DNA from 3 places in the Azospirillum sp. Marseille-Q6669 genome. Region 3 is predicted to be linked to each of the others. Evidence: riboswitches for the same ligand, from Rfam matches in the RefSeq annotation. Region 3 holds a riboswitch; each other region holds the start of a gene.
What was found. A riboswitch is a leader RNA that binds a small molecule or an ion and turns the genes downstream of it on or off. The one in region 3 is predicted to bind cobalamin.
Positions count from the first base shown of each region.

Region 1: another riboswitch for cobalamin. It lies ahead of ACWPXE_RS06940 (TonB-dependent receptor plug domain-containing protein); the one in region 3 lies ahead of ACWPXE_RS28930 (energy-coupling factor ABC transporter permease).
Region 2: another riboswitch for cobalamin. It lies ahead of cobW (cobalamin biosynthesis protein CobW); the one in region 3 lies ahead of ACWPXE_RS28930 (energy-coupling factor ABC transporter permease).

Region 1 is NZ_CBCOOP010000001.1:1,574,235-1,583,752, reverse strand. Features, by position in the region: gene ACWPXE_RS06965 (sensor histidine kinase) at 1-1,032, shown strand, start outside; gene ACWPXE_RS06960 (DUF6925 family protein) at 1,055-1,768, opposite strand; gene ACWPXE_RS06955 (ABC transporter ATP-binding protein) at 1,768-2,580, opposite strand; gene ACWPXE_RS06950 (FecCD family ABC transporter permease) at 2,580-3,599, opposite strand; gene ACWPXE_RS06945 (ABC transporter substrate-binding protein) at 3,596-4,456, opposite strand; gene ACWPXE_RS06940 (TonB-dependent receptor plug domain-containing protein) at 4,453-6,366, opposite strand; cobalamin riboswitch at 6,483-6,701, opposite strand; gene ACWPXE_RS06935 (hypothetical protein) at 6,756-7,214, opposite strand; gene ACWPXE_RS06930 (TerC family protein) at 7,874-8,920, shown strand; gene ACWPXE_RS06925 (hypothetical protein) at 9,118-9,518, shown strand, end outside.
Region 2 is NZ_CBCOOP010000001.1:2,105,647-2,115,164, forward strand. Features, by position in the region: gene cobN (cobaltochelatase subunit CobN) at 1-591, opposite strand, end outside; gene cobW (cobalamin biosynthesis protein CobW) at 746-1,813, opposite strand; cobalamin riboswitch at 1,853-2,068, opposite strand; gene ACWPXE_RS09300 (ABC transporter ATP-binding protein) at 2,358-3,122, shown strand; gene ACWPXE_RS09305 (ABC transporter ATP-binding protein) at 3,115-3,837, shown strand; gene ACWPXE_RS09310 (ABC transporter substrate-binding protein) at 3,899-5,101, shown strand; gene ACWPXE_RS09315 (branched-chain amino acid ABC transporter permease) at 5,222-6,109, shown strand; gene ACWPXE_RS09320 (branched-chain amino acid ABC transporter permease) at 6,113-7,114, shown strand; gene ACWPXE_RS09325 (acetoacetate--CoA ligase) at 7,162-9,156, shown strand; gene ACWPXE_RS09330 (3-hydroxybutyrate dehydrogenase) at 9,225-9,518, shown strand, end outside.
Region 3 is NZ_CBCOOP010000006.1:66,294-75,811, forward strand. Features, by position in the region: gene ACWPXE_RS28900 (acetyl-CoA C-acetyltransferase) at 1-1,134, opposite strand, end outside; gene ACWPXE_RS28905 (alpha/beta fold hydrolase) at 1,247-2,506, opposite strand; gene phaR (polyhydroxyalkanoate synthesis repressor PhaR) at 2,992-3,657, shown strand; gene ACWPXE_RS28915 (hypothetical protein) at 3,806-4,030, shown strand; gene ACWPXE_RS28920 (glutathionylspermidine synthase family protein) at 4,114-5,265, opposite strand; gene ACWPXE_RS28925 (hypothetical protein) at 5,473-7,401, opposite strand; cobalamin riboswitch at 7,546-7,784, shown strand; gene ACWPXE_RS28930 (energy-coupling factor ABC transporter permease) at 7,959-8,639, shown strand; gene ACWPXE_RS28935 (superoxide dismutase) at 8,724-9,491, opposite strand.

The sequences.
Region 1 (9,518 bases), on a different contig from region 3:
CCGGGGCTGGACGGCTACGCGGTGTGCCGCCTGCTGAAGACCGACCCGGCCACCGCCGACGTCCCGGTGATCTTCATCACCTCCCTGTCCAGCCCGGAGGAGGAGGCCTTCGGGCTGGAGACCGGGGCCGTCGATTACGTGACCAAGCCCTTCAGCCCGGCCATCGTGCGCGCCCGCGTCGCCACCCACCTGTCGCTGCGCCGGGCCAACCGCAGCCTGAAGGACGAGAACGAGCATCTGGAGGCCCTGGTCCGCGAGCGCACGCGCAAGCTGGCCCAGGCCCAGCGCGAGAAGATGGCGGCGCTGCGCCAGATGGTCGCCGGCGTGGCCCACGAGATCAACACGCCCATCGGCGTGGCGTTGGGCAGCGCGTCCCACCTCGGCGACCGGGTCGCCGCGATGACGGAGCGGCTGGCCGCCAACCAGCTCCGCCGTGCCGAGCTGGAGCGCTTCCTGGCGAGCGCCGGGGAGCTGGCCGCCCTGCTGTCCGGCACCATCGCCCGCGCCGGGGAGATCGTGCGCTGCTTCAAGGGGGTGGCGGCGGACCACGGCGGGCTGCGCCAGACCATCGCGCTGAGGCCCTTCCTGGAGCAGGTGACGGAGAGCCTGCGCCCGCAGTGGGAGCCGCTGGGGCATCGCATGGCCGTGGACTGCCCCGCCGACCTGCGCATGGTCAGCAACCCGGCGATCCTGTCCGCGGTTCTGGAGCAGCTTGTTCGCAACGCCCTGGAACATGCCTTTCCGGCGGGGCGGCATGGGCTGGTGACGATTGGGGCTGCGGCGTCGGGACCTGAGACGGTTTTGCTGTCCGTCGCCGACGACGGGGCCGGCATCGCGGAGGGGACCGCCGGGCGCATCCTGGAGCCCTTCTTCACCACCCGCCGCGGTACCGGCTCGGTCGGGCTCGGCCTGAACATCGTAGACAATCTGGCGACGGACCGGCTGGGCGGATCCTTCACCATCGCCTCGCGCTCCGGGGGCGGCACCCTGGCGACCCTGCATCTGCCGGCCCGCACCCCGCCGGATCTGTGAGCCGGGGTGCGGCGGCGGGATTTCAGCCCCCAAGACCCTCCCACGCAGCAAAGGACCCGGCGGGCGGGGACAGGTACAGGCTGGGCACCCAGCCGTCGGGAATCGGGACGGTCGCCGCGTGGGTCCGGTTGTGGGCCAGCAGCTTCGGCAGGACGTGGGTGTGCGGACCCTCCGGGCTGCGGCCGTCGGGCGGCGGGATCGGCTGGCTGACCTCGATCCGGCCGAAGGGGCCGATGAAGACGCGGTCGGGGCTCAGCGCCGGCAGGTCGGGCGGCAAGGGGTTGCCCGGCGCCAGCAACTCCGTCCCGACGACCGCGCGCAGGCGGGCGATGGTGGCGGAATCGGAACTGCGGACGCAGACGTCGGTCTGGAAGACGCCGAGCCCGAGGTCGAACAGCAGCGCGTCGCGGTCCGTCTCGGCGATGGCCTCGCGGTCGGGACCCAGCTCGGTCACCACGCCGCGCCGGTTCATCGCGCCGACGTGCCGGGGCAGGCAGAGGGCCACGGCGAGGCTGCCGCTGCGCGTCCGGTAGGGCACCGCGCGGATTGCCGGACCGGGGCGCAGGCGCAGCCCGCCGCGGGCGGTCCGCGCCTCCAGGTCCGGGCCGTCGTCGCGCAGGGCGACGGGTTCGTCCGGGTCGCGGATGAACTCCGCGATGGCGCCGAAGGCGCCGAGGCTCCAGCCGGTGGCCGGGTCGTTCAGCGCGTCGCGCAGCAGGGAAGACAGGTCGCTCATCAAGGCGTCTCCGTTGCGGAAGTCGGGGATGGCAGGGCGTGCCAGGGAAGCAGGAAGGGTTCGCCGCCGGCCTCGCCGCGGTGGACGGCTATGCCGTAGGCGGCGCGCAGGTGGGCGTCGGTGAGCACCCGTTCGGGCGGTCCGTCGGCCAGCACGCCGCCGCCCGACAGCAGGATCAGCCGGTCGCAGAAGCGGGCGGCCAGGGTCAGGTCGTGCAACACCGCCACCACGCCGCTGCCCCGGCGGGCGGTGTCGCGCAGCAGCGCCATGCAGGCGAGCTGATGGCCGGGATCGAGCGCGGCGACCGGCTCGTCGGCCAGCAGCACGGGCGCCTCGGTCGCCAGGGCGCGGGCGAGCAGGACGCGCATCCGCTCGCCCCCCGACAGGGTGCCGACGATCCGCCCACGCAGGTGGGCGGCGTCGGCGGTGGACAGCGCCCGCTCCACCGCCGCGCGGTCTGCCGCGGTGATCCCGCCCAGAGGGCCGCGGTGGGGCAGGCGGCCCAGCAGGACCAGCGCCTCGGCGCGCAGCGGCCAATGCACCGGGCCGCTCTGCGGCAGATAGGCGATGGCGCGGGCGAGCGCCCGCCGCCCGGCCTGCGCGGCGGTCCGCCCGCCGAAGGTGACGCGGCCCGCCGCCGGCTCGGCGAGACCGGCGAGGAGGCGCAGCAAGGTGGTCTTGCCGGCGCCGTTCGGGCCGATCAGCCCGGTGAAGGCGCCGGGCGCGATGGTGAGATTGACGTCCGTCAGGATGGTGCGCCCGCCGGCGCCCGCGGGAGTGGCGGCGGACAGGGCGTGGGTTTCGATGCGCATCAGGCCTCCTCCCGCCGCAGCCGGGCGATCAGGACGATCAGGAAGGGCGCCCCGATCAGGGCGGTGACCACGCCCAGCTTCAGTTCCGGTCGCGTCGGCAGCAGCCGGACCGCGATGTCCGCGGCCAGCGTCAGGCACGCCCCGGCGAGGCCCGCCAGCAGCAGCAGCCGTCCGGGCCGCGCCCCGGCCAGCGGGCGCATCAGGTGCGGCGCCACCAGCCCGACGAAGCCCACGGCGCCGGTGACCGAAACCGCGCTGCCCACCGCCAGCGCCGCCCCGGCGATCAGCCGGACGCGCAGCCCGGTGAGGTCGAAGCCCAGACTGCGCGCCGCGTCCTCCCCCAGGGTCAGCGCGTCGAGCGCGCGGGCGCCGGACAGGCAGAGCGCCCAGCCCGCCAGCATCGGCGGCAGGACGAGCCAGAGCTGGTCGGTGCCGCGGTCGGCCAGCGACCCCATCAGCCAGAACACGATCTCCAGCGCCGCGTAGGGGTTGGGAGCGAGGTTGAGGGCCAGCGCGGTCAGCGACCCGGCGAGGCTGTTGATGGCGATGCCGCCGATGACCAGCGCCGTCGTTCCGGCCCCCCGCGCCGCCATCAGGTTCAGCAGCACCGCGGCGGTGGCCGCTCCGGCCATGCCGCCGAGCGGCAGGGCCAGCGACAGCGCGGCGGACAGGCCGCTGTAGAAGACAATCACCGCGCCCAGCGCCGCGGCGCTCGACACGCCGACCAGCCCTGGCTCGGCCAGCGGGTTGCGCAGCCAGCCCTGCATCGCCGCCCCGGTCAGCCCCAGGCTGAAGCCGACCAGCAGGCCCAGCAGGGCGCGCGGCAGGCGCAGTTCGCCCAGCACCAGCGCGGCCAGGGTCGGGCGACCGGCGAGCCAGTCGGACAAAGCGGCGCCCAGGTCGAACGGCACATAGCCGACCGCCGCCGACACCGCGCAGAGCACCAGCGCCAGACCCGTCAGCCCGGCGACCAGGGCGGGGTAGGGGATGCGCGACTCCCACGTCGCAGCAGCCGTCATGGCACGGCCTCCCGCGCAGCGGCCAGCCGTTCCGCGGCCTCGGCGATCTGCAGGCCGGGGCAGGTCCACAGGCGGGAGGGCAGCGACAGCGTGCGGACCGGACGCTCCAAAGCCTTCAGGGCCGGGTGGTGCAGCAGGGCGCCGGCCAGCGACGGCGGCGCGTCGGGTGCGGCGTCGATGATCAGCACGTCCGCCCCGCCCAGAATGATGGCCTCCAGCGGCAGGGCGCCCTGGCTGCCCAGCGGCAGGCGGTCGGCCATGTTCTCCAGCCCGGCGCGGCTCAGGAGTTCGTCGACCAGCGACCCGGACCCGGCGACGAAACCGTTGGGGCGCAGCACCACCGCGGTCGCGCGCGGCCCCGGCGCCGCGGGGGGCAGGGCGTCGAGGCGGGAGAGCAGGTCGGCGACCAGCGCCTCCCCCCGGTCCGGCTCGCCGACGGCGCGGGCGAGGCCGCGGATCTGCTCCGCCACCCCCGCCACGCTCTGCGGGACGTCCAGCTCCAGCAGCGGCGCGTCCAGCCGCGTCAGCAGCCCGACCGCGACCCGCGTGGTGTAGCGCCCGGCGACGATCAGGTCGGGGTTGAGCGGCAGGATTTCCTCCGCCGTCCCGTGGTTGACCAGCACCCCCGCCGCCAGCGCCGCGACGGTGGAGGCGCGGGGATCGCGCGCCAGCCACGTGACCGCGGCGAGGCGCTCCGGCCCGACGAGCCGCAACAGCAGCTCGTCGGCGCAGAGATTCAGGGAGACGATGCGCTGTGGTTTGATGGGCGGCTTTGCGGGCGGCGCCTCCCACGCCGCCGCCGGCCCTCCCGCGATCAGCAGGAGGGCGGCGGCCAGCCCGAGACGGAAGGGCCTCACAGCGACAGCCGCAGCCCGAGATACCCGGCCCGTCCCGGGGCGCCGTAGGTCCAGACCTCCTGGTACCGGCGGTCGAACAGGTTCTCCACGCGCCCGAAGAGTTCGACCCCCTCGGACAGCGCGTAGGACCCGGCCATGTTGACCAGCGTGTAGGGGGCGAGGCTCACGACCTGCCGGTTGTAGAAGGGGTCGTAGGCCCAGTCGCTGGACCGACCGTTGTAGACGACGCCGAGGTTGGCGTTCGCCCGGTCCTCCAGGAAGCGGTGATTGACGGTCAGGCTGGCGAGCTGCTTGGGCCGGCGCACCAGCTCCGCCCCCGTGGAATCCTCGCCGTCGGTCCAGGTGTAGGAGCCGCGGACGGTCAACCGGTCGATCGGCTCCACCGACAGGCCAAGCTCGAAGCCGCGGATGTGGGACTCGCCCGGCATGTTGACGGAGGTCCGCCCGGTGCCGGTGATGAGGTCGCGGATGCGCTGGTCGAACCACGTGCCGTCCACGGAGGCCCGCGTCCCCCACAGCGACTGATCGAAACCGGCGTCCCAGCCGCGCGCCCGTTCCGGCTTCAGGGTCGGGTTGCCGGCGTAGGTGGCGGTGTAGCCGTACAGCTCGAACAGGGTGGGATTCTTGACGCCGGTGCCGTAGGAGGCGCGCAGCTTCGTCCCGCTGTCTTCGATCAGATAGGCCGCCGTGGTGCGCCATGTGGTGGCGTCGCGGAACAGGTCGTTCCCGTCGTGGCGGACGCTGCCGGTCAGGGTCAGCCGGTCGAACAGGCCCAGCTTGTACTGGCCCACCAGCCCGGTGGAGCCGATGGAACGGTCGAAGCTGGAGAAGCTGCTGCGGCTGATCGCCTTGTCCTCCTCATGCTCCACGGCGGCGGTCAGCACATGGTCGGCGGGGCCGCTGTTCAGAGTGAGGTTGGTCTGATAGTCGGCCTTGGTCTTGCGCCCGTCGTAGCGGCTGGTCACCGTCTTGGCGTCGTCGCGGTAATCGCGCTGCTGGCGGCCATGGGTCAGGCCGACGATGTGCTCCCACTTTCCGTCGAGAAGGGCGATCTTGCCCTGGACTCGCCCGAAATATTGCTCCCCGGCGGTGCTGGTCCCGTCATCGACGGCGCCGCGCCCGCCGACGAAACCGTCGGTGTCGGCGTGGAAGCGGGTGTAGCGGCCGGTCACCGCGATCTCGCTGCGCTCGGTCGGGCGGACGGCGGCGTTTCCGGTCAGCGTGCCGTTGCGGTAGCCGTCCTTCTCCGGGTTGCCGAGCCGCGTGTCGGCGACCGACACGCCGTCGCTGGTGACGCCCTGGCCGCTGAGGAACAGGTCGTAGCGGTCGGTCCCGGTGCCGAAGGAGGCCCGCCCGGCGGCGGTGCCGAAGGACCCGCCCTCGACGGCGGCGCGGAACCGGGGGGCGCCGGCGCCGCGGCGGGTCACGATGTTGACGACGCCGCCGACCGCGTCGGAGCCGTAAAGCGCGCTCTGCGGGCCGCGCAGCACCTCGACGCGCTCCACGTCGCCGGCCAGCAGGTTGGCGAAGTCGTATTCGGAGCCGGACGCCGGATCGTTCACCTCGATCCCGTCGATCAGGACGAGCGTCTGGTTGCCCTCCGACCCGCGGATGCGGAGCTGGGTCAGGGTGCCCATCGGGCCGGTGCGGTTGACGGCGACGCCGGGCACCGCGCGCAGCGCGTCGGACAGCAGACGGGTCTGGCGCTGCTCCAATTCCTGGCGGGTGATGACGGTCAGGGCGCTGCCGGTTTCCTCGGCGGCCGTGGGGACGCGGTTGGCGATCACCGAGACCGGCGGAAGCATCGTGATGGTGGTGGAATCGGCGAAGGCCGATAGGGGAAGCGCAAGGCTTCCCAGAAGGGCGGCGAAAGACGCCGTCCGGTGAAGGCGGGGAACGCGGACACTCATTGAGACCTCGGGCGGGACGCCGGTGGCACGTCACCGCGAACGAAGTCCCACCGGACGCTCCGCGAACGGACTCCCGGTTCGACGACCTTCGGTGCACCCCGCCCGAACGTGTTCGCGTGTGACCACGACTGACGGCAGGTCTCCTGGCTCGCGGGTTATCGTCGGCCCATCGCCTTCCCAGGATCGCGATCCCAGTGGCATTCCGATGGACGACTCGCCGCTTACAGTTGCGGGGGCAGCCCCGGCGTAGGACCCTCGCACGACCAATCGCCGTGGGGTCCGCACCGTGTTCCCATTTTCAGCCCTTTCGGGCAACCGTCGGGTGCGAAGCTACGCGGGCGGAACGGCTCCGGTCAAGCCGCAATCCGCCCGTCCTCGCCCGGCTGCTGTCAGAGCGTGGTTCTCGGCCCGATCGCCGCCCCATCCGGCATGGGCGGTACCATTTCCTTGCAATTGCCGACGCAATAGGTCTGCGCCTCGATCCGGCCGCCGCAGGATTTGTAGCAATCATTGTAATCGGAGGAGCAGGTGAGGTTGCTGTAGCAGCTGGGGTCCCGGTCGAAATCGCTGAACGTCTTGATCTTCTTCTTGTCCACATCTTTGGGCAAGGAACGGAGATAGGACTGATATTCGCCCTGGGCGCGGGTCGTCGCCTCGGCCCGGCAGGTCTGAACGGCCAGTTCCTTTGCGGATTGGCAGATCGTCTGTGCCTGCTTGCACTGGGCGACACAGAGCTTTCCCGCCTCGCTGACGGGTGGAAAATAGCTTGCGACCGTCTCGAAACGCGGGCCGCAACCGGCCAATCCGGCCGCCAGCAGGCAGCCGAGCAGAATGGAACGCCGCATCATTGTGGGTGTCCTGCCGTGAATTTCCGTCAATCGCTACGAACAACCCGCCGGTGCGGAATCATCCATGGGCAATGCGGAATTCGCAAAGCCGGCTCCCGTCTGGAAATCCGGCAACCCTTGGGCGATCAACCGGCTGGTGTCGGCGCCTGCGGCCTTCGCATCGATCACGGCCCGCAAAGGCCACTTCCCCCTCTTGTCGACGGGCGGGGGCCTGACTACATGACGGTTGAGGTCCGGGCCCCTCTGGCAGCGTCGCCCGGCGCTGTGATGTCGGACTTCCCATAGAGCCGTTGCCTTGGCGCGGCCTTGCGGAAGCTGGCCCTGTTCTTCCCCCTGGGTCCCGCTCCCCCACAAGGTCCACCGCCGGACGACGGCACCCGACGGGCCTTTGGGAGACATCGACATGGACCGCACCGAACCAACATCCTGACCGACCGCCACGTCTCCACGGCAAACGATGGAGGCGGGTGTCCTGACGCGCCGCGGCCGAGCCGTCGTGTGCGCTTTTCCGGTGACCGCAGACCTTGCGGTCACGATTCCAGTCCGGGCCCCTCTGGCCGATGCGTCCCGCCGTGGCGCATCGGTGATGTCGGACTGCTCATGTGACGATCGAAGTCTCCGCTTGCGGGAGCGGAGGGCATGAAGCAAGGGACAGTTCCATGGACCAAATCGTTTTAATGTGGGCCGGCTTCGCCGTCTTCGTTGGCGTGCTTTTGGCCTTTGATCTTGGTGTATTTTCCAAGAAATCCCATGTGATCTCCGGCCGCGAGGCGCTGATGCGCTGCGCGGCCTATTCCACGCTGGCGATGATTTTCGCTGCCGGCGTCTTTCATTTCCAGGGCTCCGAGAAAGGGCTGGAGTTCCTGACCGGCTACCTGATCGAATACAGCCTGAGCGTCGACAACATCTTCGTCATCGCGCTGATCTTCACCCATTTCGCGGTGCCGCCGCAGTACCAGCACCGGGTGCTGTTCTGGGGCATCCTGGGCGCGCTGGTGATGCGCGGCGTGCTGATCGTGGCGGGGACGGCGCTGATCCAGGAATTCCACTGGATCATTTACATCTTCGGCGCCTTCCTGATCTTCAGCGGCATCAAGATGCTGATGTCGGTGGACGACGAGCCGGACATGGAGAACAACCGGATCGTCAAGTTCGTCCGCTCCCGCTTCCGCATGACCGACGGCTACGAGGGGCAGAAGTTCTTCGTGATGCGCGACGGCGTGCGGATGATGACGCCGCTGTTCCTCGTGCTGATTCTGATCGAGTTCACCGATCTGGTCTTCGCCGTGGACTCCATCCCGGCGGTCTTTTCGGTGACCACCGACCCGTTCATCGTCTGGACCTCCAACGTCTTCGCCATCCTCGGCCTGCGCGCCCTCTATTTCGCGTTGGCCTCGATCATCCACCGCTTCCATTACCTGAAATACGGCCTGTCGCTGGTTCTGGTGGTGGTCGGCGCCAAGATGATGATGGTGGACATCTACAAAATGCCGACGGCGGTGGCGCTGGGCATCACGGCCTTCCTGGTCGGTGGCTCCATCGTCTTCTCGATGCTGAAGACCCGCGCCGAATCGGCACCGGGTGCCGCGGACGGCGAGGCCCGCCGCTGGTGGGTGCCCGGCAGCCCGGCGAAGGGGGCCGGGGGCTCCACTCCGGCCTCCTCCAGCGAGGCGGCCGCGGTGTCCTCGGACGGCAAGGGCCAGTAACACGCCCGCTTCACGGGCAGACGAGAAAGGCGGGGCGTCCGATCCGGTGGATCGGGCGCCCCGTGCGTTTCCGGGCGAGGGCATCCGCAAAAGTAGTAATACCGGCTGGGCAGCGACGATGATGTGGATGTGCGGGGTGGATCGCGCCCCGCTTGGCGGTTGACGCCAATCCTTTCCAACCCACGGAAGAGACATCCATGTTTGCCAGCACGCAGTTTATCGGCACGCAACCGGCCTCCATCTCCCTTTCCGCTCTCCCCGTCCCGTCGGGACCTTTGTCCGGCCTGCTTCATGCCGCCCGCGACGAACTCGTCGGCTTGGCGGCCGGCCGGGGGGTGGCGCTCTCCGTCGAATTCGACATGCCGGCGCTGGTGCGCGTCAACGAGGCGGCGGTGGCCGCGGGCTCCTGGGAGCCGATGCTTCCGGCGGCCCATCCGGCCTGCCGTTCCCTGATGCCGGCCAACGCCTTCTGGATCTGCGGGAGAGCCTCCTCCGGCGACGTGGTCACCGCCCAGGCCGGGCTGCTCTACGATTGCACGACGCAGTCCATCGGCGACCGCTTCAACGCCATGACGGTGTTCTACGACGAGCCCGCCGT
Region 2 (9,518 bases), on a different contig from region 3:
GCGGTAGAAGACGACCGGCGCGCATGGCCCGGTGACGTGGCCGGACCAGCCCTCATAGACGCCGAAGCGGGGGACCGGCGCCGGCTCGCGCCAGGGGCGGTCCTGCCCGCTCAGAGTGGCGGCGTAGGCCAGCAGGTTGGCCATGTTGTCCGGCCCGCCCTCGGTGAAACCGCGCCACAGCCGCTGCGCGGCCTTGGCCGGAACCGTGCCGTAGCCTTCCAGGGCGGGGTTCGGCTGGGCGCAGCCGGGCAGCACGGCCAGCGCCACTCCGGATTCCCGGCAGGCGGCGGCGACATGGTCCAGCCCGTAGCGCCAGTAGCCCGCCCCGCCGAGCAGGCGCAGCACGACCAGCTTCGCCTTGCGGATCACGGAGTCGACGTAGAGATCCACCGACAGCGGGTGCCCCAGCCGCGCGAGATTCGCCAGCCGGAGGGTCGGCATTGTGTCGCGGTGGCGCTTCCAGCAGGCGGCGAGCGCCGTCAGGTCGCTGTCGGAGAAGGACAGAACGACGAGGTCCGCCGGACTCTGCCCCAGATCCACGGCCTGGGGGCCGGCGTCGAGGTCTTCCTGGCGGGCGGCGAGTAGGTGCATGACCGAGAGCTTTTCGAAATGTCCCTCTCCCCTCTGGGGAGAGGGCTAGGGTCAGGGGGGGCGCGTGGCGGAACGTCCGGCGTAAGCGCACCCCCCTCACCGGCCCTGCGGGCCACCCTCTCCCCAGAGGGGAGAGGGTTGTGAAGGCCAAAAATCACTCCAGCGCCGCGGTCACGGCGTCGCGGTCCAGGCCCGTCTCGCCGATCACCACCAGACGGCTGCGGCGCGGCTCGTCGGGCTTCCAGAAGCGGTCGAAATGGGTCTGGATGCGCGTCCCTACGCCCTGCACCAGAAGGCGCATCGGCTTGCCCGGCACGTCGATGAAGCCCTTCAGGCGCAGCACTCCATGGGCGGCGGCGACCCGCTCCAGCGTCTTCGCCAGCGCCGCCGGGTCGGGCTGCGGGCCGAGTTCCACGACGAAGCTGGTGAAATCGTCGTGATCGTGACCCTCCTCCTCGTCATGGTGGCTGGGGCGGTTGGCGAGGTCGTCCTCGGCCCCGGCCCCGACGCCGAGAAGCACCACCGGATCGACCTTGCCGTTGCTGGCGCGCAGGATCTTGGCCTCGCGCCCAGTGCCGCCCTCTGCCATGGCGGCGCGGATCAGGTCCTCGACCTTCGCCAGATCGGCGGCCTCGACCAGATCGGTCTTGTTCACCACGATCAGGTCGGCGCAGAGGAGCTGGTCCTCGAATACCTCCTCCACCGGCGTCTCGTGGTCGAGCTGTCCGGCCTCGGCGGCCTGGGCGGCCAGCGCCGCCGGATCGGGGGCGAAGCGGCCCTCCGCGGCGGCGGCGGCGTCGACCACCGCGACCACCCCGTCCACCGTCACCCGCGTCTTGATCGCCGGCCAGTGGAAGGCCTGGACGAGCGGCTTCGGCAGGGCAAGGCCGCTCGTCTCAATGATGATGTGCTCCGGCGGCTGGGGGCGCGACAGCAGCTTCTCGATGGCCGGGACGAAGTCGTCGGCGACGGTGCAGCACAGGCAGCCGTTCGCCAGCTCGATCACGTCGTCCTCGGTGCAGGTCGGGTCGCCGCAGGCGCGCAGGATCTCGCCGTCGATGCCGACATCGCCGAACTCGTTGATGATCAGCGCCAGACGGCGCCCGCCGGCCTGCTCCAGCAGGCTGCGGATCAGCGTCGTCTTGCCGGCGCCGAGAAAGCCGGTGATGACGGTGGCCGGGGTCTTCCCGGCGGACGGACGGAGGGCGGCGCGATGCGTCATGATCTGGTTTCCCTGTCTCCGCCACACCCGGCGGATTGGATGAGTTTCGGTCTGGCGGCAGGTTTCCTGGCTCGCGGGTCGTTGCCGCGCCTCCCGCCTTCCCGGCCTGTCGGCCCGTGGCATTTCCGGAGGCGGACTCGCCGCATACAGTTGCGGGGGCAGCCGCGGCCTTGGACCCCATCCGGATCCGCACCGCATTCCCTATTATCCCCGCGCCTTCACGGCGGACGGGGCACCGTCGGGGGCGCAGAATTGCAGGCGGACCCCCGATTTGCAAGCGGCCATTTGGCGCCCGGATAGCGTGCCATCGAACCCGGAACGGTCCGCCCATCCCGCCGTTGGTGTGTCGGAAGATCGGTACAGTCTGTCTGGAAAGCTGACACTCCGAACCGCGTGCGATGCTGTCGCCGCCTTTGATGAATTCAACAGTTTCAATGAACTAACGAATTTCCCCGCAATTGGCATGCCCTGTGCTTATATCAGCTCAACCAAAAACGCGGACCGGCAGACGACGCGGACGAACAGGGAGGGAAAAGCGGCACCCATGGCCGACGACATCATTCTGGAAGCGCGCGGACTCTCGAAGGAGTTCAAGGGCTTCATCGCGGTGAAGGAGGTGAACCTCCAGGTTCGCCGCGGCACGATCCACGCGCTGATCGGCCCGAACGGCGCCGGCAAGAGCACGGTCTTCAACCTGCTGACCAAGTTCCTGACGCCGACGCGCGGCCAGATCCTCTACAAGGGGCGCGACATCACCGCCATGAAGCCCGCCGACGTGGCGCTGCTCGGCATGGTGCGCTCCTTCCAGATCTCCGCGGTCTTCCCGCACCTCAGCGTCCTGGAGAATGTCCGCGTCGCGTTGCAGCGCCCGCGCGGCACCAGCTTCCATTTCTGGAAGCCGGAGGCCAGCCTGCACGACCTGCACGACCGCGCCGAGGAACTCATCGAGGCGGTGAACCTGACCCCCTGGGCCGGCCACACCGCCGCCGAGCTGCCCTACGGCCGCAAGCGTGCGCTGGAGATCGCCACGACGCTGGCGCTCGACCCGGAGGTGATGCTGCTCGACGAGCCGCTGGCCGGCATGGGCCACGAGGACATCGAGGGCACCGCCGCCCTCATCAAGCGCGTCTCCGCCGACCGCACCATTCTGATGGTGGAGCACAACCTGTCGGTCGTTGCCCACCTGTCGGACACCATCACCGTGCTCCGCCGCGGCGAGATCCTGGCCGAGGGCGCATACGACGTCGTATCGCGCAACCCGCAGGTCATGGAAGCCTATATGGGGACGGGTGAGGTGGGCCATGCCTGACGGTGCGACCGTGAAGACCGCGATGCTGGAGATCCGCGACCTCCAGGCCTTCTACGGCGAAAGCCACGTGCTGCACGGCGTCAACATCGACGTGCGCCAGGGCGAGGTGGTGACCCTGCTGGGCCGCAACGGCGCCGGTAAGACGACCACCATGCGCTCCATCATGGGCATCGTCGGCAAGCGCAACGGCTCGATCCGCTTCCAGGGCAAGGAGCTGATCGGCATGGCGCAGCACAAGATCCCCCGCCTCGGCATCGGCTATGTCCCGGAGGAGCGCGGCATCTTCGCCTCGCTCAGCGTGGACGAGAACCTGATGCTGCCGCCGGTGGTGAAGTCGGGCGGCATGACCGTGCCGCAGATCTACGAGCTGTTCCCCAACCTCCAGGGCCGCGGCACCACCCAGGGCACGCGCTTGTCCGGCGGTGAGCAGCAGATGCTGGCCATCGCGCGCATCCTGCGCACCGGCGCCGACCTGATCCTTCTCGATGAGCCGACCGAGGGCCTCGCCCCCGTCATCATCGAGCAGATCGGCGTGGCGGTGCGCAAGCTGAAGCAGCGCGGCTTCACCATCGTCTTGGTGGAGCAGAATTTCCGCTTCGCCGCGACCATCGCCGACCGCCATTACGTGATGGAGGAAGGCCATGTCGTGGACATGATCCCCAACGACCAGCTCGCCCAGAACATGGACAAGCTGCACACCTATCTGGGTGTCTGACCCGTTAACCCCCCCCTCTGCTGAACACACTCAAAACAAAGCCAATCGAAGGGAGTTTGAAATGCTCAAGACGTTGCTTTGCGGGACCGCATTGCTGGCGCTGACCGCCGGGGCCGCGCACGCCCAGGTCTCCAACAACGTGATCAAGATCGGCGTGATGAACGACCGGTCCGGCATCTACGCCGACCTCGCCGGCGAAGGCTCGGCCATCGCCGCTCGTCTGGCGGCTGAGGAGTTCGGCGGCAAGATCGCCGGCGCGCCGATCGAGATCGTCGTCGCCGATCACCAGAACAAGGCCGACATCGCCGCCAACACGGCGCGCGAGTGGATCGACGCCGGCAACGTGGACGTCATCGCCGACGTGCCGAACTCCGCCGCGGCGCTGGCCGTCCAGGGCATCACCAAGGACAAGAAGCGCATCTTCCTGATGTCCGGCCCGGGCTCGACCGACCTCAGCGGCAAGTCCTGCAGCCCCTACGGCTTCCAGTGGACCTACGACAACTACGCCATGGCCGCCGGCACCGCCCGCGCGCTGGTCGAACAGGGCAAGAAGAACTGGTACTTCATCACCGCGGACTACGCCTTCGGCCACTCGCTGGAGGATGAGACCTCGAAGATGGTCAAGCAGCTCGACGGCAAGGTCGCGGGCAACGTCCGCCATCCGCTGGGCAACGCCGACTTCTCGTCCTACCTGCTTCAGGCCCAGGCCTCGAAGGCCGACGTGATCGGCCTCGCCAACGCGGGCGGCGACGCCACCAACGCCGTCAAGCAGGCGTCGGAGTTCGGCATCACCCAGTCGGGCCAGAGCCTCGCCGGGCTGCTGCTGTTCATCAGCGACATCCACGCGCTGGGCCTCCAGGCCTCCCAGGGCCTGCTGCTGACCACCGGTTTCTACTGGGACACGGACGAGCAGACTCGCGAGTGGACGAAGAAGTTCGAGGCCAAGGCTGGCCGCAAGCCGACCATGGTCCAGGCCGGCGTCTACTCCGCCGTCCGCCACTATCTGAAGGCGGTCGAGGCCGTCGGCTCGGACGATGCGGACAAGGTCGCCGCCAAGATGCGCGAGACCACGGTCAGCGACATGTTCACCAAGAACGGCAAGATCGCCGCGAACGGCCGCATGTTCCACGACATGTATCTGGCCCAGGTGAAGACCCCGGGCGAGTCCAAGGCTCCCTGGGACTACTACAAGATCGTGAAGACCATCCCGGCCGAGCAGGCGTTCCTCGACCCGGCCAAGAGCGGTTGTTCGCTGGTGAAGTAAGGTTCTGAAACGGGCACCCCTTCCGGCCTCCCCCCGCTTTGCAGGGGGAGGGTTGGGTGGGGGCCCACCCCAAGCACCCAATCAAAAAATCAAAAGTCCGATACACAGGGAGGGACGGTCATGTTCGACTTGCTGGGGGTGCCGCCCCAGGTCCTGTTCGGCCAGCTTCTGCTCGGCCTCATCAACGGGTCCTTCTACGCGCTGCTCAGCCTTGGGCTGGCGGTCATCTTCGGCATGCTGAACGTCATCAACTTCGCCCACGGCGCGCTCTACATGATCGGCGCCTTCGTGGCGTGGCTGCTGCTGACGAAGCTCGGCCTCGGTTACTGGTGGGCGCTGGGCCTGTCGCCGCTGATCGTCGGGTTGCTGGGCGTGGTTCTCGAAAAGACCATGCTGTCGCGCCTCTACAAGCTCGACCATCTCTACGGCCTGCTGCTGACCTTCGGCCTCGCCCTGATCATGGAAGGCGCCTTCCGCCATTTCTACGGCGTGTCGGGCCAGCCCTATCCGATCCCGGACGCGCTCAAGGGCGGCCAGAACCTCGGCTTCATGTTCCTGCCCAACTACCGCGGCTGGGTCGTCGTCGCCTCGCTGATCGTCTGCTTCGGGACGTGGTTCGCCATCGAGCGGACGCGGCTCGGCGCCTACCTGCGCGCTGCCACGGAAAACCCGGTGCTGGTCCAGGCCTTCGGCATCAACGTGCCGGTGATGATCACCGCCACCTACGGCTTCGGCGTCGCGCTGGCCGGACTCGCCGGCGTGCTGGCGGCACCCATTTATCAGGTGTCGCCCCTGATGGGCTCCAACCTGATCATCGTCGTCTTCGCGGTGGTGGTGATCGGCGGCATGGGCTCCATCCTCGGCGCCATCGTCACCGGCCTGGGGCTGGGGCTGCTGGAGGGCCTGACCAAGGTCTTCTACCCCGAAGCCTCCAACATCGTGGTGTTCGTCGTGATGGCGATCGTCCTTCTCATCAAGCCTGCGGGCCTCTTCGGACGGGAGCGCTGAGCCATGGCCACCCAAAGCAAGACGACCGGCATCAAAGCGGCCGACACCCAGACGACCACCATCGCGCTGCGCCGTCCGGGGCAGGACAGCACCCGCAACGCCATCATCCTCGGCATCGGGCTGTTGATCGCGCTGGCCGCACCCTACGTGCTGTACCCCGTCTTCGTGATGAAGGTGCTGTGCTTCGCGCTGTTCGCCTGCGCCTTCAACCTGCTGATCGGTTTCGCCGGCCTGCTCAGCTTCGGCCACGCCGCCTTCTTCGGCGGGGCGGCCTACATCACCGCCCATTCCGCCAAGGTCTGGGGGCTGGGGCCGGAGGTCAGCATCCTGCTCGGCATGGGCTTCTCCGCGCTGCTGGGCCTCGCCTTCGGCGCGCTGGCGATCCGCCGTCAGGGCATCTACTTCGCCATGATCACGCTGGCGCTGTCGCAGATGGTCTTCTTCATGGCGTTGCAGCTCAAGTTCACGGGCGGCGAGGACGGCATCCAGGCGGTGCCGCGCGGGCATCTGTTCGGGGTGATCGACCTGAACCAGCCGTTGGCCATGTACTACTTCGTGCTGGCGGTGTTCCTGGTCGGCTTCGCGGTGGTCTGGCGCGCCGTGCACTCCCCCTTCGGCCAGGTTTTGAAGGCGATCCGCGAGAACGAGCCGCGCGCCGTGTCGCTCGGCTACCGGACGGAGCGCTACAAGCTGTTGGCCTTCGTGTTGTCGGCGAGCCTCGCCGGTCTGGCCGGCGGGACCAAGGCGCTGGTCTTCCAGCTCGCCTCGCTGACCGACGTGACGTGGCAGATGTCGGGCGAGGTGGTGCTGATGACGCTGCTCGGTGGCATGGGCACGCTGCTCGGCCCGGTGGTGGGGGCGGCCATCGTCGTCACGCTGGAAAGCTATCTGGCCGCCACCAGCATGCCGGTTCCGGTGGTGATCGGCGCCATCTTCGTGGTCTGCGTGCTGGTCTTCCGCCGTGGTATCGTGGGCGAACTCCAGGCCCGCTTCGGCCGTCGCTGAACGTCAAGAACCGAACGGCATAAAAAGCCAAAATCAGGAACCGCAAGATGGATCAACCGCCCCCTGGTCAATTGCTTTCTGATCAGCCGCTTTCTGATCAGCCGTTGTGGACCCCGTCGGAGGCGCGCGTGGCCGCCTCCAACCTGACGGCTTTCCGGCAGGCCGCGAGCGCCCGCTTCGGGCTGCGGCTGGACGATTACGACGCGCTCTACGACTGGTCGGTCGCCGGCAAGGAGGATTTCTGGCGCTTCCTGTGGGAGTGGGCCGGACTCAAGGGCGATCTCGGCGGCGTGGCCCTGGCCGATGGCGACAAGATGCCCGGCGCCCGCTGGTTCCCCGAGGCCAGCCTGAACTACGCCGAGAACATGCTCGCCAACGCGCCGGAGGGCGAGGCTGTCGTCTTCTGGGCCGAGGACAAGGTCAAGCGCCGCTGGTCCGGCTCCGATCTGAAGGCCGAGGTGTCCCGCCTCCAGCAGGCGCTCAAGGCCGCCGGCGTCGGCAAGGGCGACCGCGTCGCCGCCGTCGTGCCCAACATGCCCGAGACGCTGGCCGCCATGCTCGCCACGGCCAGCCTGGGGGCCATCTGGTCCTCCTGCTCCCCCGACTTCGGCGCCCAGGGCATCACCGACCGCTTCGGCCAGATCGAGCCGACCGTCCTCTTCGCCCCCGACGCCTACTGGTACAACGGCAAGAGCCACGACATCCGGGCCAAGATCGCCCAGGTGCTGACCGAGCTGCCCACCGTCAAGGCCGCGGTCATCATCCCCTACGTCAACGAGACGCCGGACGTCTCGGCCATCCGCGGCGGCGTCACCTGGGGCGACTTCATCGCGCCCTTCGCGGCGGCGGAACCGAGCTTCGAGCGGGTGGCCTTCAACCACCCGCTGTTCATCCTCTATTCGTCGGGCACCACCGGCAAGCCCAAGTGCATCGTCCACGGCACCGGCGGCACGCTGCTCCAGCATGTCAAGGAGCACCGGCTGCACAGCGACGTGAGGCCGGGCGACCGGGTGTTCTACTACACCACCTGCGGCTGGATGATGTGGAACTGGCTGGTCTCCGGGTTGGCTGCCGGGGCGACGCTGCTGCTCTACGACGGCTCACCCTTCGCGCCGGACGGCAACATCCTGTTCGACTACGCCGACGCCGAGGGGATGACGCTGTTCGGCACCTCGGCCAAGTTCATCCAGCAGGCCGAGAAGTCGGGGCTGGAGCCGATGCGCACGCACCGGCTCGACACGCTGCGGGCGCTGGCCTCGACCGGCTCGCCGCTGATGCCGGAGAACTTCGCGTACGTCTACCGGGCGATCAAATCCGACATCCATCTGGCCTCGATCAGCGGCGGCACGGACATCGTGTCCTGCTTCGTGCTGGGCAACCCGACGGCCCCGGTGTGGGCGGGCGAGTTGCAGACGGCGGGGCTCGGCATGGCGGTGGCGGCCTTCGACGACACCGGCCACGCGGTCAGCGGCGAGAAGGGCGAACTGGTTTGCACGCGGCCTTTCCCCTGCATGCCGGTGGGCTTCTGGGCCGATCCGGACGGGGCGAAGTACCGCGCGGCCTATTTCGAGCGCTTCCCCAACGTGTGGACGCACGGCGACTTCATCGAGCGCACCGTGCATGGCGGCTGGGTGATCTATGGGCGCTCGGACGCGGTGCTGAACCCCGGCGGGGTGCGCATCGGGACGGCGGAGATCTACCGGCAGGTCGAGCAGCTTCCGGAGATCCTGGAGGCGGTGTGCATCGGCCAGGAATGGGACGGCGACGTGCGCGTCATCCTGTTCGTGGTGCTGCGCGAGGGGCTGACCCTCGACAAGGCGCTGGAGGACACGATCCGCAAGCGCATCAAGGAGAACTGTTCGCCGCGGCACGTCCCGGCGCGCATCGTGGCGGTCAAGGACATCCCGCGCACGCGCTCGGGCAAGATCACCGAACTGGCGGTGCGCGACGCGGTACACGGCCGCCCGATCAAGAACACCGAGGCGCTGGCCAATCCCATGGCGCTCGACGAGTTCCGCGAGCGCCCGGAACTGGAAGGCTGACCGGCGTCCAGCCCTCCCCCCGGGCGGGGGGAGGGCACCCAAACCAACAAGACAACAGAGGATAAGCCATGACCTTGACTCAGAAGGTCGCGGTGGTCACCGGCTCGACCAGCGGGATCGGCTTGGGCATCGCGCGGGCGCTGGCCGGAGCCGGGGCGGATGTGGTGCTGAACGGTTTCGGCGACGCGGCCGCCATCGAGGAACTGCGCGCCGGTCTGGCGGCGGAGTTCGGCGTGCGCGTCGGCTATCACGGCGCCGACCTGTCCAAGCCGGCGGAGATTGCCGGGCTGATCGGCTACGCGGAGGAGACGTTCGGTTCCGTGGATGTGCTGGTGAACAACGCCGGCATCCAGCACGTCGCC
Region 3 (9,518 bases):
GATGCACAAGGTGGCGAGGCCCTTCTTGGCGTCGCGCTTCTGCATCTCATAGAGCAGGGTGGTCAGGACGCGGGCGCCGGACGCGCCGACCGGGTGGCCGAGCGCGATGGCGCCGCCGTTGACGTTGACCTTGGAGGTGTCCCAGCCAAGGTCCTTGTTGACGGCCAGGGCCTGCGCGGCGAAGGCCTCGTTTGCCTCGATCAGGTCCAGGTCCTCATGCTTCCAGCCGGCCTTCTCCAGCGCGAGGCGGGAAGCCGGGATCGGGCCGGTGCCCATGATCGCCGGATCGACGCCGGCGGTCGCCCAGGAGACGATGCGGGCCAGCGGGGTCAGGCCGCGCTTGGCCGCGTTCTCGGCGGTCATCAGGACGAGCGCGGCGGCGCCGTCGTTGATGCCCGACGCGTTGCCGGCGGTCACCGTGCCCTCCTTGGAAAAGGCCGGGCGCAGCTTGGCCAGCGATTCCGCGGTGGTGCCGTGCTTCGGATACTCGTCGTCGGCGACGATGATGTCGCCCTTGCGGCCCTTGATGGTGACCGGGATGATCTCGTCCTTGAAGCGGCCGGACTTCTGGGCGGCCTCGGCCTTCTGCTGCGAGGCGGCGGCGAAGGCGTCCTGCTCGTCGCGGGTCAGCTGCCACTTCTGGGCGACGTTCTCGGCCGTCGTGCCCATGTGGTAGCCCTTGAAGGCGTCCATCAGGCCGTCCTTCAGCATGGTGTCGAGCATCTCGGCGGCGCCCATCTTCACGCCGTTGCGCAGATGCATGACGTGCGGGGCCTGGCTCATGCTCTCCTGGCCGCCGACGACCATGACCTCGGCGTCGCCGTTGCGGATCGCCTGGTAGCCGAGCGCCACCGAGCGCAGGCCCGAACCGCAGAGCTGGTTGATGCCGAAGGCGGTGGCGGAGGCCGGGATGCCGGCGTTGACGGCGGCCTGGCGGGCCGGGTTCTGGCCCTGACCGGCGGTCAGGATCTGGCCCAGGATGACCTCGGTCACCTCCGCGGCATCGGTCTTGGCGCGGCTCAGCGCTTCGCGGATGGCGATCTCACCCAGATAATGGGCCGGTACGGCGCTGAGCGCCCCGTTGAAGCTGCCGATGGGAGTACGCGCTGCGCTGGCGATCACAACCTCGGTCATGTTGACGCTCCTCAGATTTTGTCAGTTTTATTATCGTGTCAGTGGGCCGCACGGAGTGGGAAAAACCTTATGCGCGGATTTCCCGCAATGCAAGACACCTGACTGGCTGCGGTTATCCTGCCGCACTAAGCCATTCGGCCAGGGGACGCCAGACGCCTGTTTCGGCACCGGCGCTGACCACCATGCCAATATGACCGAGCGGCGGCCTGATCATTTGCGCGCTGCCGATTGATCTTGCCAAGGCCACCGCGGACGCGGGCGGAACGATGCGGTCGCGCTCCGGGATCAGCGCCAGGACCGGCATGCTCAACCGCTCCGGCTCCACCGGCTGGCCGGCGACCAGCCATTCGCCGCGCGCCGTGTCGTTGCGACCGTACCAGCCGGCCAGCGTGTCGCGGGCCACTCCGGCGACCAGAGGCACCCCGTCGTTCAACCAGTCCTCCAGCGACACGAAGGCGAGCGCGGCGCGGCTGTCCGGCTCCATGCGGGCGAACTGCGAGAACTTCTTCAGCGCCAGCAGCGGGTCGAGCTGGGCGAACAGCCCCTGCAGCACGTCCACCGGCAGTTCCCCCCAGGCGTCCAGCAGCGGGCCGAAGGGCTGGAAAAAGCTCGCGGCGCGGCGGGCCATGCCCGCGTCCTCGGCGTGGAAGTCCCAAGGCGTGGCGAGCAGGCCGAGCGCCGCGACCTCCTTGGGGCGGCGCTGCGCCAGCGCGGTGGCGAGCAGCCCGCCCATGCAGTAGCCGACCACCGGAACCGGACGCCCCACCGCCTCCACCACCGCGGCGAGCGCCCGCTCCAGCCGCCCGGCGATGTAGTCGGTCAGGCTGTAGCGCCGCTCCAGCGGGCCGGGCGTGCCCCAGTCGATCAGGAAGGGGCGCAGCCCCTGCGCGGCCAGCCAGCGCATCAGGCTTTTGCGCGCCGACAGGTCGAGGATGTAATGGCGATTGACCAGCGACGGCACGAACAGGACCGGCGCGCCCGTCGCCGGGCCGAGTGCGCCGTAGTCGAGAAGACGGGACGTCCCCTCCGTCCACAGCACGGGCGGATCGGGCAAATCGCGGCGGTAGGGGTGGCGGCGGTAGCGCTCGATTCCCGTCAAGGCGAGGTCCAGCTGGCGGCGGACCTCCCGGTCAACCGCCTGGGCGAACGCGTCCGCGTCGGTTGCGGCGATCCGCCGGCGCAGGTCCTCCGCCCGCTCCTGCAGATGCGGCTTCCATGGCAGCGAGCCGTTCCTCAAGTGTGGCAATGCGGCGGAGGAGCTGAGCAGTGTCGCCGCCACCGTCGCCAGATGCAGCGCCAGCGGCCGCGGCCCCAGCCTTGGGGTGGGCCGCAGAGCGGGTTGCGGGGGGATCGTGGCGTTGTCCCCGGTCACGCGGCTCTCCCTCGGAGGACGGCTGGGACCCGGCAGGCTGGGATGGGGGCGGCATCGGATTCCAGCCGGTGCCCGGCGGGCTGGCGTAGGCGAAACCGCCCGGCCCCAGGACGAAGGGCGCCATCGCCGCGGCGCCCTGCGCCATCATCTGGAACAGGCGGGCGGCGGCATCGGCCATCTCGGGATCGGCGGCGCAGGCCGCCCATTGTTCCTGCCACAGGTCGAGGTACCGTTGCGCGAGCGTTTCCAGGGACGGGATGTCGGATTCGGACGATTCGGCCATGGCGAGGAGTATATGAGGGAGGCGGTGCCCTTGACCAGAGCCGCGAAGGACCGATCGAAAATGCCGCAAATCCCGAATTATCGGGGGGACGCCCATCTGGGGTCGCAGCGCTGCGGCACAGCACTGGACAGGGTGCATTCCTTCGAGTAGTCCTTATATCTGGAACATTCTCGCCGCACGACCCTTCTTGAAAGAAACAGCGATGGCCGACAAGGAAGACCAGAAGTCCGCGACGATCACGATCAAGAAGTACGCCAACCGGCGGCTCTACAACACGGCGACCAGCAGCTACGTGACGCTCGACCATCTCTGTCAGATGGTCAAGGACGGGCTCGACTTTGTGGTCTATGACGCGAAGACCGGAGAGGACATTACCCGCTCCGTCCTGACGCAGATCATCGTGGAGGAGGAGAGCAAGGGCCAGAACCTGCTGCCGATCAGCTTCCTGCGCCAGCTCATCGGCTTCTACGGCGACAACATGCAGTGGATGGTGCCGCGCTACCTCGAATATTCGATGCAGTCCTTCTCGCGCAACCAGGAGCAGATGCGCGACTATTTCCAGAACACGCTGGGCGGCATGTTCCCCTTCGGCCGGCTGGAAGAGGTCGGCAAGCAGAACATGGCGATGTTCGAACGGGCCATGCGCATGTTCTCGCCCTTCGGCGGCGCCGAGGACGGGCAGCCCGGCGAGCACCCCGCCGCCCCGCCCCGCCCGGCGGCCCCCGGTCCGTCCGCCGTTCCGCCCAACGGCGCGGCCGCAGCGGCCAGCCACACCTATGAAGAGCTTCAGAAGCAGATCGACGACCTGCAGAAGCAGATCGCCAGCATCGCCAAGCCGGCCCGCCCGGCGAAGCCCGAAGGCAAGTGAGCGGCGGCGCCGCCAATCGCATCGACGGCCATCGCGTTCACGGTGTTGCAGCGCAGGGCGGGGAAAGTTCCCCGCCCTTTTCTGTTTTTTTGGCACCAGCGGCACGCCCGGCTGTTTGTCCAACGGAACGGTCCAGAGGAGGAACGCCATGAAGACCGAGCTGCAGATGTCGATGGAACTGGAGGTTGCGGACGCCCAGGACGCCCAACGGTTCGAAGAAAAGCTGCGCGGCTGGCTGCGCCACCAGAGTCAGGTGGTGTCGGTGTCCGCCACCCACAGCGGCGTCGGCAACGACGTCGCGTGGCGGGACGCCCGCCGGGCGGCGTTCGGCTCGCCGTTGCCCAATCCCTTCGCGCCGGGCCGCGGCCGCTGAGGACTGCCGGTTGATCGCCGCCGAAGCGCCCGCCCTGCGCCCCGCTGGAACAGGGCGGGCTCCTTCCACCCCGTGAAAGCCCGTCAGCCGCGGAAGATGTGCGGCACCATCGCCGCGTCGGGGCCGACCCGCGGGTCCGCCGATTCACGGACCGACATGCCCAGGCACTTGTCCCCGATGATCCAGCAGTGCAGGAGCGCGTGGACGCCCTCCTCCTCGAAGATCGGCGGGGTTTCCAGCCAGACCCGCCCCCCCGGATACTCTGCGCCGCCGGTGTCCGAGACGATGCGGCCGTGCGCCGTCATGCGCTGGGCCGCGTCGTCCAGCCCGAACAGGCTGCGCTCGGTCACCGCGTCGCAGCCCGCCAGTTCCTCGGGGTCGAGCGCGGCGCGGCACAGGTTCGGGTGGCGCGGGTAGAGCGACCACAGCGTCGCCAGAAGCCCGTGGTTCGACATCGGCCAGCACCACAGCGGGGACAGCATGCTCATGCCGCCCATGCGCAGCTTCTGCAGGAAGGCGTCGTCGGCCAGCCCCTGCCAGGGGTAGATCTTCGCCAGCCAGGAGGCCGCCCGCCCCTCGTCGTCGATGAAGCGCTGGCCGTCCCAGCCCAGGCTCTGCAGCGGCAGCAGATGCGTGGCGATCCCGGCCTCCGCCGCGGTGGCGGCCAGATAGACCAGCTCGCTCTCGCGCATCGGGTCGGGGGTGGCACAGGCCAGATGGACGAGCCCACGGCCCGGCATGCCCGCCGCCAGCTCCTCCCAGCGCTCCACCAGCCCCTCGTGCAAACCGTTGAACTGATTGGCATCGCCCATCAGGGCCTCGCGCCAGTTGCGCTGGATGATCGAGGCGGCGAACAGGCCTTCCGGGGTGTCGTAGTTGCAGGCCAGCAGCTTGACCGAATCGCGCCCGTCATAGGCCAGCGTCAGCCGCCCGATCAGCCCGCCGGCCCGCTCGTTCAGGCGCCCCGCGGCCCAATAGTCGTTCCAGGAGGCTTCGAGCAGCCGCGCCACGCCGCCGCGGACCCCCAGCCGGGCCAGCGCCCGCCCGTCCACCGTCGCGCGCAGCGCCTCGCGCAGCATGGTGTGCAGCTCGTCGGCGACGCTTTCGATCAGGTCGATCTGATGGGCGGAGAACTCGTACCGCACATCCTCGCGCCAGAAGGCGCCGGCGCTCATGGCGCGGACGCCGTAGGGGTATTTGCGGAGCCCCGGACGCCAATCCGCACGGGGTTTCATGACTGCTCTGCGCATCGTGTGCTTACCGGGCCGCCGGATTCAATCCATGGTTTTGCCCCGCTGCGGCGCGCCGCTTGCGGCCGTCCGGGATTCGGTGGGGGCGGATCATTGCGGCGCAAACGCGCCAACACAAGCGCCTTGCGCGCCCGTCCCTCCGTTTTTCCACGCTTCCCCTCTCGGATCTCACAGGCCGGGTGGGAACGCTTGTCAGTACGTGCGGCCGGCCAGCCAAGCCGTAATGGCGCTCTCCATCGCCCCGGCGGTCGGATCGCCGTGCTCCGGGCCGGTTCCCACCATGGGAAGCCCGGCCGCGACGGCGATGTCCTCCGCCGGGGCGCCGGTCCCGACGAACAGGTCGCAGCGCCGCAGCAGGGCGCACAGCCCGTCGAAACCCAGCCGCCCGACCGCGTTCACGCAGGCGCCCCCCGCCTCCCCGGCGATGCGCGCCGCGGCTCCCCTGGCGGCCTCCTCGCCGACCAGGATCATGGCGGTGTCGCCGCGCGCGGCAAGGCGGCGGCACAGCTCCGACAGGCTGCCGGTGCCGACGGACGCGGACAGGCCGACCGCGCAGCGCCAGCGCGCCGGAACGCCCTCGGCCAGAAGCGCGACGGCGGCCCGCTCGCCGGCAGGGGAGGTCCAGACCTCCGTGGCGGGGTCAGGCTCCCCGGCGGTCAGCGCCCCCAGCAGGCCGGCGGGAGCCGGCGCGACGTGGGTCAGGAAGGCGTCGGCGTAATAGCCGCGCACCGGCCGGCCGACCCTGCAACCGAGGCGGAGCAGCGCCCCCGTATCCTGCATCAGGCGGTTGGCGAAGCTGGCGTCCTCACCCCGGCCGGGATTGATCGTGAGATCGAACGCGCCGCTGAACTGCTGGCCGATCTCCTGGCGCACGGCGGTCACCAGCGCGTCGTCGGGCGCCCGTCCCTTCAGCGGCGGCAGGTTGACCCGCTGGTTGACGTAGGGGCAGAGGGCGAGCACCGCCTCCGCGTCCGATGTCGCGAAGACGGTGATTCGAGCCCGCGGCAAGGCCCGCCGCAACTCCCGCAGGAAGCCGGACGCCCGCAGCACCGCACCCAAACCGTCCAGCAGGAACACGCCGACGCTTCGGATCAGGTCGGTCGGGAACGGCGGCGGTTCGCCAGGGACGAGCGTGCGGCGGCGAACGGCGGGGCCTGAGCCCCGCAGCAGCGCCACCGCCGGAGCGGTCGAAGCGCCCCGCGCCGGCGGTACGAAGCCCCAGGCTCCGTCGGCGTCCGGGCGCGCCAGCGGCTCCACCATGGCGTGCTCGGCGCGGGCGACGGTCGCCGCGTCGGTCACCCAGGGGAAGAAATCGCGCAGCGGAAGGGTGCCGCTGCCGACCGCTCGACCCGCCGTCTGCAGGGCGTCCCACCGCTCGACCGCGCCGTCGTAGCCGTAATAGATTTCCTTGAACGCGACCTGCTCCCGCGTCGCGTAGGCGAAATGCTGGAAGACCAGCCCGCCCGCCGCCGTCTCCTCGTGCAGGAAGGGGTTGGTCGCGCCGAGATCGACGGCGGCGCCATCGGCTTGCGGGCGCATCAGCCGGGGCGGGACGTGTGAGTGCCAGAAATCCCCCGGCCGGTACCGCCATGTGCGCAGCCATTCGTAGGCGCGGTAATTGCCGTACTGGTCCAGCCGGTCGAGGACCAAGGATGGGCCGACGAAGAAGTGGCAGAGGTACAGCGCCGCCGTGCGCGACGGCGAATCGAGGAACATCCGGCGCGCCCGGGTGATCTGCTCCGCCGTCCAAAGCTCGTCCGCATCGACCTGCCAGAGCAGGCATTCCTCCGTCATGGCGGCAAGCGGCGCGGTCACCATCTCCACCTTGCCCTGCCAGAACATGCCGGGCGGCTTGCGGTAGACCGACACGCGCCCGGGCTCCTCCGCGGCGATGCGGTCGAGATACGCCGACGTCCCGTCGCTGCTGCGGCCGTCGCGGTGAAGGTCCTGCGGAACGCGCCCACCCCGCTGCGCGCACCAGGAGGAGTCGCGGACCTGCTCCGCCACCCCTTCCACGACGTGCCAATGCCAGGGAAAGGGAAGTTGGCGGAAAACCTCCAGGTGGTAGCGGATGAAGGGATCGCCGTTCAGCACGATGGTCAGGAAATGAACCGGTAGCATGCCCGCAACCCCGTCCTTCGCCCGTTGATCCGGCCTCGCGCAGTCCGCCGGACCTTGTCGGTTCCGCGGGAGCGGTGTCAAGGAAGCCGTGCGACTCCCCCGATGGGTCGCCATCCCCCTCTTGACGGCGGGGGACCCCGCCCCTACCCTGGCGCCGGTTATGGTTCCCCGCGCCCTCCGGTCGCGGGGCTAAGAGGGAAGCCGGTGCGTCGCCCCGATCGGGGGGAAACGGCAAATCCGGCGCTGCCCCCGCAACTGTGAGCGGTGAGCGGCCTCGTCCTTTCCGTGTCACTGGCGCCGCCTGCGGGAACGGGCGCCGGGAAGGCCGGACGATGCCGCCTTGACCCGCAAGCCAGGAGACCTGCCGTAACCGAACGTACGTCCTCGGGCGGGGTGCCCCGGTGGTCGCTTGCCGATGTCCGGCCTAAAGGCCGCCCGTCTTCCGCAAGCCGTCCCTCCGGTGCGCCCATCCAAGGGGACCAAGGGGGTTGCGATGCCGGTGCCTGCCAGCAACGACGCCCTCCCAACGCATGGCAGACTCGGAAAGGGCATAGAGCATGCACATCGAACCCGGCGTCGTGGACGGCGCCAAGATCGCTCTCAGCTACGCGACGGCCGCCGGCGGCTTCGCGATGGCCGGCAAGCTGGCGCGCGACGACGTCCGCAACAACGGCGGGGTCGCGCCGCTGGTGCTGCGCAGCCTGATCGCCACCGCGCTGGTCTTCAGCTTCTTCGAGGTGTTCCCGCACCACCCCGTGGGCGTGTCGGAGGTTCACCTGATCCTCGGTTCGACGCTGCTCCTGATGTTCGGAGCCGGTGCGGCCTCCATCGGCCTCGCCGCCGGCCTGCTGATCCAGGGCCTGTTCTTCGCGCCGTTCGACCTGCCGCAGTACGGCATGAACGTCACCACGCTGCTGGTCCCGCTGTGGGGCATCAGCCTGCTGGCGAAGCGGATCGTTCCGGACGCCACCCCCTATGTCGACCTGAAGTACTCGCAGGCGCTCGCCCTCTCCACCGCCTACCAGGGCGGCATCGTCGCCTGGGTGGCCTTCTGGGCCTTCTACGGACACGGCTTCACCGCCGAGACCATGACGGAGGTCGCCTCCTTCGGCGCCGCCTACATGACCGTCATCATTGTCGAGCCGCTGGCCGACCTCGCCGTGCTGGCTGTCGCCAAGGCGCTGCGCCGCCAGAGCCAGGGCCCGCTGTTCAACGTCCGCCTGCACCAGGGCGCCTGATCGGGCCACTGGACCAGACGGTTCGCAGGAAGGGCGGCGGGGACATCCCCGCCGCCCTTTTCCGTTTTAGGTCAGGCTGGCCGCTCAGATCACCAGTTCGCCCTTGCGGATCGCCGCGTAGCGGCGGTTCACCGCGCCCCAGTCGACGACGTTCCACCAGGCCGCCAGATAGTCGGCGCGCCGATTCTGGTACTTCAGGTAATAGGCGTGCTCCCACACGTCGTTGCCCATCAGCACGGGCACCCCCTCCATGGCCGGCGAATCCTGGTTCGGGCGGGCGGCGATGGCGAGTTTGCCCGACGACGGGTCGGCGGTGACGAAGACCCAGCCGCTGCCGAACTGCCCGGCCCCCGCCGTGTTGAAGCGGGTCTTGAAGTCGTCGAAGCTGCCGAAGTCGCGCGCGATGGCCGCTCCGACCTCGCCGTCTGGGGCACCGCCCGCCTTCGGCCCCATGATGCTCCAGAACATGCTGTGGTTGGCGTGCCCGCCACCGTTGTTGCGCACCGCGGTGCGGATGCTTTCCGGCAGTTCCGGGACGCGCTTCAGCAGGTCGGCCAGCGGCATCGCCTGAAGGTCGCCGTGGTTGGCGAGCGCCTTGTTGAGGTTGTCGACATAAGCCTGATGGTGCTTGCCGTGATGCACGCTCATGGTCGTCGCGTCGATGTGCGGTTCCAGCGCGGCGGGCGCGTAGGGCAGCGGCGGCAGCGTGAATCCCTTGCCGCCCGGTGTCTGGCCCCCTGTTGTTTGGGTCCCTGTTGTTTGGGCCAGGACGAAGCGCGGCGCCACGGCCAGCACCAGCGCGGCGGCTCCGGCGGAGAGCAGCAATTGGCGGCGATCCAGGCGAACGGACATGAGACCTCCCATTGTGTGTTTCGTGCC